One region of the Pseudomonas baltica genome, then DNA from elsewhere that is predicted to be linked to it. Evidence: predicted binding sites of a transcription regulator. Region 1 holds the regulator's gene; each other region holds the start of a gene.

What was found. Region 1 encodes sigma-54, which starts transcription at its own class of promoters, with help from an activator protein. Its sites were predicted from a motif close to ANTGGCATNNANNTTGCTNT; they were not measured.
Region 2: the regulator sigma-54 is predicted to act here: its motif matches at 2,108-2,127, upstream of nirB (nitrite reductase large subunit NirB).
Region 3: the regulator sigma-54 is predicted to act here: its motif matches at 1,688-1,707, upstream of glnA (glutamate--ammonia ligase).

Annotation. Positions count from the first base shown of each region.
Region 1 is NZ_CP134771.1:2,512,555-2,515,833, forward strand. Features, by position in the region: gene lptB (LPS export ABC transporter ATP-binding protein) at 1-231, shown strand, start outside; gene REH34_RS11105 (RNA polymerase factor sigma-54) at 414-1,907, shown strand; gene hpf (ribosome hibernation-promoting factor, HPF/YfiA family) at 1,985-2,296, shown strand; gene ptsN (PTS IIA-like nitrogen regulatory protein PtsN) at 2,308-2,772, shown strand; gene rapZ (RNase adapter RapZ) at 2,775-3,279, shown strand, end outside.
Region 2 is NZ_CP134771.1:1,584,802-1,588,080, forward strand. Features, by position in the region: gene nirB (nitrite reductase large subunit NirB) at 1-1,980, opposite strand, end outside; gene REH34_RS06965 (sulfite reductase subunit alpha) at 2,286-3,279, opposite strand, start outside.
Region 3 is NZ_CP134771.1:3,916,470-3,919,748, forward strand. Features, by position in the region: gene REH34_RS17610 (chorismate mutase) at 1-26, opposite strand, end outside; gene glnA (glutamate--ammonia ligase) at 184-1,590, opposite strand; gene thiI (tRNA uracil 4-sulfurtransferase ThiI) at 1,922-3,279, shown strand, end outside.

The DNA.
Region 1 (3,279 bases):
GCGGGCGTGGACCCTATCTCGGTCGGCGACATCAAGCAGATCATCCACCACCTCAAGGCCAAGGGCATCGGCGTTCTGATCACCGACCACAACGTACGTGAGACGCTGGACATCTGCGAAACCGCATACATCGTCAGCGATGGGCAACTGATTGCCGAAGGCAACGCAGCCGCTATCATGGCCAATGAGCTGGTCAAGGAAGTGTACCTCGGGCACGAGTTCCGCCTGTAGAAGTCCCCGCGCCCGGAGCGTTTTCCGCGGTCCTCCAAACCTTTTGGTTTAAATTGGACAAACGCTCTAGGCAAACACTCGGGTTTCAGGCATATAATTTGCTTACGACATAAAGCCGGGCGCTTCGGCGCCTTGTAGTGGATGGCGCTCTGCGCCGGCGAATAAGGTGTTAAGCCCCAGCCATGAAACCATCGCTCGTCCTAAGAATGGGCCAGCAACTGACGATGACACCGCAGTTGCAACAGGCCATCCGCCTTCTCCAGCTATCGACTCTGGATCTCCAACAGGAAATCCAGGAAGCGCTGGAATCCAATCCTATGCTCGAACGCCAGGAGGAAGGTGACGACTTCGATAACAGCGATCCGCTGGCGGACAATATCGAGCAGAAAACCACGCCGGACATCCAGGAGCCCACGTTCGAGAGCAGCGCCCCTACCGTCGACAACCTCGAAGAAGGCGAATGGGGAGAGCGTATTCCCAACGAGCTGCCGGTCGATACCGCCTGGGAAGACATCTACCAAACCAGCGCCAGCAACCTGCCCAGCAATGACGATGACGAGTGGGACTTCACCACCCGTACCTCGGCTGGCGAGAGCCTGCAGAGCCATTTGCTCTGGCAATTGAACCTCGCGCCGATGTCGGATACCGATCGTTTGATCGCCGTGACCCTGATCGACTGCATCAACAACCAGGGCTACCTGGACGAGACCTTGCAGGAAGTCTGCGACTCGTTCGACCCGGAGCTCGATATCGAGCTCGACGAGGTTGAAGCCGTTCTCCACCGCATCCAGCAATTCGAGCCGTCCGGGATCGGCGCGCGCAACCTCAGCGAATGCCTGCTACTGCAATTGCGCCAGTTGCCCCCGCGCACTCGCTGGCTGGCGGAAGCGCAGCGCTTGGTCACTGACTTCATCGACATGCTCGGCAGCCGCGATTACAGCCAGCTGATGCGCCGCATGAAGCTCAAGGAAGACGAACTGCGCCAGGTCATCGAACTGGTCCAGAGCCTCAACCCACGCCCAGGCTCGCAGATCGAATCTTCCGAACCCGAATACGTGGTCCCTGACGTCATCGTGCGCAAGGACAACGAGCGCTGGCTGGTCGAGCTAAACCAGGAAAGCGTGCCGCGCCTGCGGGTCAACCCTCAGTACGCAGGCTTTGTCCGCCGCGCCGATACCAGCGCCGACAATACCTTCATGCGTAACCAGCTGCAGGAAGCCCGCTGGTTCATCAAGAGCCTGCAGAGCCGCAACGAGACCCTGATGAAGGTCGCCACGCAGATCGTCGAGCACCAACGCGGCTTCCTGGACTACGGCGACGAGGCCATGAAGCCGCTGGTCCTCCACGATATCGCCGAAGCGGTCGGCATGCACGAATCGACGATTTCACGGGTCACCACGCAGAAATACATGCACACGCCCCGCGGCATCTATGAATTGAAATACTTTTTTTCAAGCCATGTCAGCACCTCCGAAGGCGGTGAATGCTCGTCTACGGCGATTCGGGCAATCATCAAGAAACTGGTCGCAGCGGAAAATCAGAAAAAGCCATTGAGCGACAGCAAGATCGCTGGTTTACTGGAGGCACAAGGCATCCAGGTAGCACGTCGCACCGTCGCCAAGTATCGCGAGTCTTTGGGAATCGCTCCCTCCAGCGAACGCAAGCGGTTGATGTAGCGCCTGGATGCGCCACAGCGTTCCAGTGGCAGGCCTTCAGCCTGTCTCTTTATGCACTGGCAATAAGGAGAAGCGGTATGCAAGTCAACATCAGTGGACACCAACTGGATGTGACCGAGCCCATGCGCAGCTACGTAGGCGAAAAACTCGCCAAACTTGAGCGGCACGTCGGCAAGATTACCAACGTGCAGGTGATCATGGAGGTCGAGAAGCTGAAACAGAAAATCGAAGCCACCCTGCACGTCGCTGGCGCCAAGGATATCGTTGCCAATGCCGAACATGATGACATGTACGCTGCCATCGACCTGCTGACCGACAAGCTCGACCGACAATTGCTCAAGCATAAGGAAAAACAGCTAAGCCAGCTTCAAGGTGCTGCTGCTCGCTGATACCCCAACCCATGATCCGACTTGAAAATATCCTGACCCCTGGCCGTTCCCTCGTGAACGTGCTGGGGAGCAGTAAAAAAAACGCCATCGAAAAGATCGCCGATCTGATCGCTGAACAGGTGCCCGCGCTGCCTCAGCAGACCGTGTACGAAGCGTTGCTTGCCCGTGAAAAACTCGGCTCGACCGGTTTTGGCAACGGTATCGCCATCCCCCATTGCCGCCTGAAGGGTTGTGACGCGCCCATCAGTGCCCTGCTCCATTTGCAACACGCCATAGATTTCGATGCAATCGACGGCGAGCCGGTGGATCTGTTGTTCGTGTTGTTGGTGCCCGAGGCTGCCACCGACGCACACCTCGAATTGCTCCGCCAGATCGCCAGCATGCTCGATCGAAAGGAAGTTCGTGACAACCTACGCAAGGCCAGCAGTAGCGAGGCCCTGTACCAAGTCGTGTTGGACGCCCAGAACGGTCAGTAATCATGCGTTTGATCATCGTCAGCGGTCGCTCCGGCTCCGGCAAGAGCACAGCCCTGGATGTACTGGAAGACAACGGCTTCTACTGCATCGATAATCTGCCGGCCGGCTTGCTGCCCGAGCTGGCGGAGCGCGCACTGATCCATACCGAACTGGCCCAGCCACTGGTAGCCGTCTCCATCGATGCCCGCAATCTGCCCAGCCATCTGAGCCGCTTCCCGGAGCTGCTCGATGAAGTCCGCGGCCGTCATATCCAGTGCGACGTGCTTTATCTGGATGCCGACGAAGAGACACTGCTCAAACGCTTTTCCGAAACTCGCCGGCGACACCCGCTGAGCAGCGCCAATCGCTCCCTCGCCGAAGCCATTCGTGTCGAAAGCGATCTGCTGGGGCCGATTGCAGACCTCTCCGACCTCAAGATCAACACCACCAGCCTCAACCTCTATCAGCTGCGCGACATCATCAAACTGCGGCTGCTGGACAAACCCGAAGCGGGCACGGCTTTCCTGT
Region 2 (3,279 bases), 930 kb from region 1:
CACGCTGTCCTGCACGCCGTAACGGCACCAGGTGCTGCCCACGCAGGACTTCACCGTGCGCGTCGACTTGCCGTAGGCATGCCCGGTCTCGAAGCCCGCGGCGATCAGTTCGCTCCAGATGTCCGGCAGTTCGTGCAGCTGCGCGCCGAACAGGTCGATGCGCTGCCCCCCGGTAATCTTGGTGTAGAGGTCGTATTTCTTTGCCACCGCGCCAATGGCGATGAGCTTGTCCGGGGTGATCTCGCCTCCAGGAATGCGCGGCACTACCGAGTAGGTGCCGTTTTTCTGCATGTTGGCCATGAAGGTGTCGTTGGTGTCCTGCAGTGGTACCAGGGACGGGTCCATGATCGGCCGGTTCCAGCACGACGCCAGCACGTTGGCCACAGTGGGCTTGCAGATATCGCAGCCGACGTGACCCCGGCCGTGCTTGACGAGCATCTCGTCGAAACTGTGAATGCCCTCGACCCGGGCCAGCGCGTAAAGCTCTTGCCGGGTGTGGGCGAAGTGTTCACACAGGCTCTTGTCGACCGCCACGCCGCGGGCGATCAGTTCGTGTTCGAAGACTTGCTTGAGCAACGCCGCGCACCCGCCGCAGCCGGTGCAGGCCTTGGTCTGCGCCTTGAGTTGCCCCAGCTCGGCGCAGCCGTCGTCGATGGCCGTGCAGATCGCGCCCTTGGTGACGTTGTGGCAGGAGCAGACAGTGGCCGTGTCCGGCAACGCGTCGGCGCCCAGGCTCGGCGCGCCGGAGGCCAGCGGCAGGATCAGGCACGCGGGATCGGCTGGCAGCTTGATAGCGTTCTGCACGTATTGCAGCAAGGTGTCGTAGTAGCTGTTGTCACCCACCAGCACGGCGCCAATGACTTTCTTGCCCTCGGCATCCACCACCAGGCGCCGGTAGCTGGCGTTGGCCTCGTCGATGAAACGATAGCTCCTGGCACCCGGCGTGGCGGCGTGGGCGTCGCCGATGGAGCCGACGTCGACCCCCAGCAGCTTGAGCTTGGTAGACATGTCGGCACCGGCGAAGGTCGCGTGCTGCTCCCCGGCCAGGGTGCTGGCGACATTGCGCGCCATGCTGTAGCCCGGCGCGACCAGGCCGAAGACGCTGCCATTCCATGAAGCACATTCGCCGATGGCGAAGATCCGCGCATCGCTGCTGCGGCAGTGCGCGTCGATCACCACGCCACCGCGCGCCGCGATCTCCAGGCCACTGCTGCGGCCCAGCGCATCCTGAGGGCGAATGCCGGCCGAGAACACGATCAGGTCGGTCTCGAGAAACTCGCCGCCGTCGAAATTCATCCGATAGCGATAGCCTTCACCCGCCACCACCGATTGCGTGGCGCGGGAGGTGTGCACACCGACGCCCAAGGCCTCGATCTGTGCACGCAAGGCGGCGCCGCCATCGCTGTCGAGTTGCACCGGCATCAAGCGCGGCGCGAACTCCACCACATGGGCTTCCAGGCCCAGGGACTTCAAGGCGTTGGCGGCCTCCAGGCCCAGCAGGCCGCCACCCACCACCACGCCGCGACGGGCGTTGGCCGCCGCCGCACGAATGCTGTCGAGGTCATCCAGGGTGCGGTAGACCAGTCGCGCGTTGCCCTCGGATCCGCTGATCGGTGGCACGAACGGGTAGGAACCGGTCGCCAGCACCAGGCGATCGTAGCCATAACGACCGAGTGCGGTGACCACTTCGCGGCGTTCGCGATCGATCTCGAGCACCGCCTCGCTCAGATGCAGATGCACGCCATGGCGGCCATACAGATCGGCTTCGCCCAGCGCCAGTGCCTCGGCATCGGAACCACTGAAATATTCGGACAGATGCACGCGGTCGTAAGCGCGCTGGCGCTCTTCGCCGAACACCCGTACGTCGAAGCGGCTCAGCGCCCCGCGCTCGATCAGTTGTTCGACGCAGTGGTGGCCGACCATGCCATTGCCGATGACGATCAGTCTTTCCCGCGGCTCGATGCTCAGTGGCGCATTCATGGCGACTCCTCGGTAAAAAAAAGGCAAAAAAAAAGCGCCTGGAGCCGTTAAGCTCCAGGCGCCTTTGCCTGGTATTCGATGGGGTTGTGCACTGGCCGAATGTGGTCGGCGAGTCAGTACCAGGGTGAAAGCAGCATCTGTGCCAATCTGAAAATTTGCGCTGCCAGTGGAGGCCTCTTCCTCGGCAGCCCCAGTCCCACAGGCATCGCGCGCGCCGTGTGGGGGCGGGCTCTGCTCGCGGAGCTGTTCTGTGACTTCACCCATCCTGCGCCACCGGAGTGCATCCCCCGGCGCAACGCCTCCTTTCAGTACACATCGCGCACATAACGCTTGGCGTTACTCAGACCCTGCACATACGCCTGCGCCTGCTCGCCGCTCATGCCACCGTGCTCGGCCACTACCTGCCTGAGCGCCGCATCGACGTCCCGGGCCATCGCACTCGCATCGCCACAGACGTAAAAGTGCCCGCCCTCCTCCAGCCACTGCCACAGCTGCGCGCCCTGCTCGAGCAGGCGTTGTTGCACATAGACCTTGGCCTGCTGATCGCGGGAAAACGCCGTGTCCAGACGCTGCAGATGCCCGTCGCGCTGCCACGCCTGCAGCTCGTCGCGATAATAGAAATCGCTGGCCTGGCGCTGCTCGCCGAACAGCAGCCAGTTCTTGCCCGGCGCGCCGGTGGCCTGGCGCTCCTGCAGGAAGGCGCGAAACGGCGCCACACCGGTGCCGGGGCCGACCATGATCATCGGCGCATGGGGATCGGCGGGCACACGAAAATGCGCCGAGCGTTGAGTGAAGATCGGCACCAACGTCTGCTGCGCGCGGTCAGCCAGAAAGCCCGAGCACACACCGCTGCGGGCGCGGTCGTTGCAGCGATAACGCACAGTCGAAACGGTCAGGTGCACCTCGTGGGGGGTGACCTTGGGGCTCGAACTGATGGAGTACAGGCGGGGCTGCAAGGGTTTGAGCAGGCCCAGCAGTTGCGTGGCATCGATATCCACCGGGAACTCGTGCAGCAGATCCACCAGTTGCCGGCCCCATAGCCAGTCCTTGAGCCGAGCCTTGTGCTCGGGCGCCAGCAGTTCGGTGAGCAGCGCGCTGTTGCTGTGTTCGGCCACGATGCGCAACCAGTCAGGGGTGATGCGGCAGATATCCAGATGCTTTTGCAGCGCCACGGCCAGCGCCATGTCGCCCTGATCCTTGAGGGTCACGGCCTGGCCGCTGTCCAGGCGCAGGGTACCGAGCAGGTCTTCGACCAGCGTCAGGCAGTTGCTCGGCCAGACGCCCAGGGCGTCGCCGGCC
Region 3 (3,279 bases), 1.4 Mb from region 1:
AGCGGCAGGATGTGGAATCTGGGCATGGGCAGGGCTCGATCTTGTTGGTATGGGGGCGGGCATTGTCGGCAAGTGGCGGGAGAGCGGCAAGCCCTGATCGGCACGAGACTTGTGCAGGATGTTTGCGGCTGGCGCCCATAAAAAAAGCCACCCGAAGGTGGCCTTTTTCAAATCAAGCTGGGTTTAGACGCTGTAGTACAGGTCGTATTCCAGAGGGTGCACGAAAGTGCGGACCTTGATTTCTTCTTCGCTCTTCAGCTCGATGTAGGCATCGATGAAGTCGTCGCTGAACACGCCGCCCTTGGTCAGGAACGCGCGGCCTTTGTCCAGTTCTTCCAGTGCTTCTTTCAGGCTGCCGCAAACTTGTGGGATCTCTGCTGCTTCTTCTGGCGGCAGGTCATACAGGTTCTTGTCGGCTGCATCGCCAGGGTGGATCTTGTTCTGGATACCGTCCAGGCCGGCCATCAGCAGTGCTGCGAATGCCAGGTACGGGTTGGCAGCCGGATCCGGGAAGCGTGCTTCGATACGACGGCCTTTAGGGCTGGAGACGTAAGGAATGCGGATCGAAGCGGAACGGTTGCGAGCCGAGTAGGCCAGCATCACTGGTGCTTCGAAACCTGGTACCAGACGCTTGTAGGAGTTGGTAGCCGGGTTGGTGAAGCCGTTCAGTGCCTTACCGTGCTTGATGATGCCGCCGATGAAGAACAGGGCGGTGTCGGACAGGCCGGCATAGCCTTCGCCAGCGAAGGTGTTCTTGCCATCTTTGGAGATGGACATGTGAACGTGCATACCCGAACCGTTATCGCCGTACAGAGGCTTGGGCATGAAGGTAGCGGTGCGGCCGTAAGCGTCGGCAACGTTGTGCACGCAGTACTTCAGGGTTTGAACTTCGTCGGCTTTTTTCACCAGGGTGTTGAAGCGCACGCCGATTTCGTTCTGGCCGGCGGTCGCAACTTCGTGGTGGTGAACTTCGACGAACTGGCCCATTTCTTCCAGTGCGTTGCACATGGCAGTACGGATTTCGTGGTCGTGGTCGACCGGTGGCAGCGGGAAGTAGCCGCCTTTGATGCCAGGACGGTGGCCTTTGTTGCCGCCGTCGACGTCGCCGTCGGTCATCCAGGCGGCTTGTTCAGAGAAGATCTTGAACATGGAGCCGGAGATGTCGGACTTGAATTTCACTTCGTCGAAGATGAAGAATTCTGGTTCAGGGCCGACGAATACAGTGTCACCAATACCGGTGGTCTTCAGGTAGGCTTCGGCGCGGTGAGCGATTGCACGCGGGTCGCGGTCGTAGCCTTGCATGGTCGACGGTTCGATAACGTCGCAGACGAGGATCAGAGTCGGTTCTTCGGTGAACGGATCCAGAACGGCAGTTTCGTCGTCCGGCAGCAGGATCATGTCGGACGCTTCGATGCCTTTCCAGCCAGCAATGGAGGAGCCGTCGAACATCTTGCCGACTTCGAAGAAGTCGTCATCCAGTGCATCACGCGCTGGCATGGTGACGTGCTGCTGCTTGCCTTTAGTGTCAGTGAAGCGCAGATCAATCCACTTAACGTCATGATCTTTGATGAGTTGAACCGACTTCGACATGTTGTCCTCCGGGGTGGATTAGGGCTGGTAGTGGTTAGCCCTGTAATTTTGGTGATGCCGGGCGCGAATAGTCCGCCAAGGCAACCTGCCTCACAAGAGAGCAATTTGCATGCCAGTGCCCCGAGATGGGCTTTGACGCCAAAATTCAAGGTTTAAGGGTACTTAGGGTGTTTTTTATACAGTCCAGGGCACCTTTATGGTGCGCATTAATTTGCGATTGGTCTATTTTGGTGCGATGAAATCCGTTTGTACGATATCTGGTTAAACCTTGAGCAATTTCCGCTATAATCCGCCCCCCTGTTTTCAGACCGACCCTTCGCGCCCAGTTTTCATGAAACTAATCGTAAAAGTCTTCCCAGAGATCACCATCAAAAGCCCGCCTGTGCGCAAGCGATTCATTCGCCAGCTGGCGCGCAACATCCGGCTGGTTGTCCGCGATCTGGACCCACAGCTGGTGGTCAACGGTGTCTGGGACAATCTCGAAGTCGAGACCCGTGTGGAAGACCCGAAGGTGTTGCGTGAAATTACCGAGCGCCTGAGCTGCACACCGGGCATCGCGCACTTTTTGCATGTCAACGAGTACCCGCTGGGCGATTTCGACGACATCGTCGCCAAGTGCAAGACCCATTTCGGCGACCAGCTGCCTGGCAAGATCTTTTCGATCCGCTGCAAGCGTGCCGGCAAGCATAGTTTCACCTCGATGGATGTCGAGCGTCATGTCGGCAGCCAGCTGCGCCGTGAATGCGGGGCCGCCGGTATCGATCTGAAAAAGCCCGACGTGGTGGTACGCCTCGAAATTCGCGACAAGCGTCTGTTCGTCATCCACGGTCAGCACAATAGCGTCGGCGGTTTTCCGCTGGGCGCGCTGGAGCAGACCATGGTGCTGATGTCCGGCGGCTTCGATTCCACCGTGGCCGCCTATCAGATGATGCGCCGCGGCATGATGACCCACTTCTGTTTCTTCAATCTGGGCGGCAGGGCCCACGAATTGGGGGTCATGGAGGTCGCGCACTTCCTCTGGAAGAAGTACGGCAGCTCCCATAGGGTGCTCTTTATCAGCGTTCCTTTCGAGGAAGTCGTCGGCGAAATTCTCGGAAAAGTCGACAACAGTCACATGGGCGTCATTCTCAAGCGTATGATGTTGCGCGCAGCCACGCATTTCGCCGAGCAATTGCAGATCAATGCGCTGGTGACCGGAGAGGCGATTTCCCAGGTGTCGAGCCAGACCCTGCCCAACCTCTCTGCCATCGATCGGGCGACCGAGATGCTGGTGTTGCGGCCGCTGCTGGCCAGTCACAAGCAGGACATCATCGACCAGGCGGTCGAGATTGGTACTGCAGATTTCGCCCGGCACATGCCGGAATATTGTGGGGTGATTTCGGTCAACCCCACCACCAACGCCAAGCTGCCGCGTGTGGTTCATGAAGAACAGAAGTTCGACATGGCCATCCTGGAGCGGGCGTTGGAGCGCGCCCGACTGGTGTCGATCGATAATGTGATCGACGAGTTGGGCCAGGACATCGATGTCGAAGAGGTCGCCAACATCACGGCGGGCCAGGTCGTCATCGATATCCGCCACCCCGATGCCCAGGAAGACCAGCCGCTCGAGCTGGACGGCATTGAGGTTCAGGCGCTGCCTTTTTATGCCCTGAACAACCGTTTCAAGGAACTGGATATCACTCGCCAGTA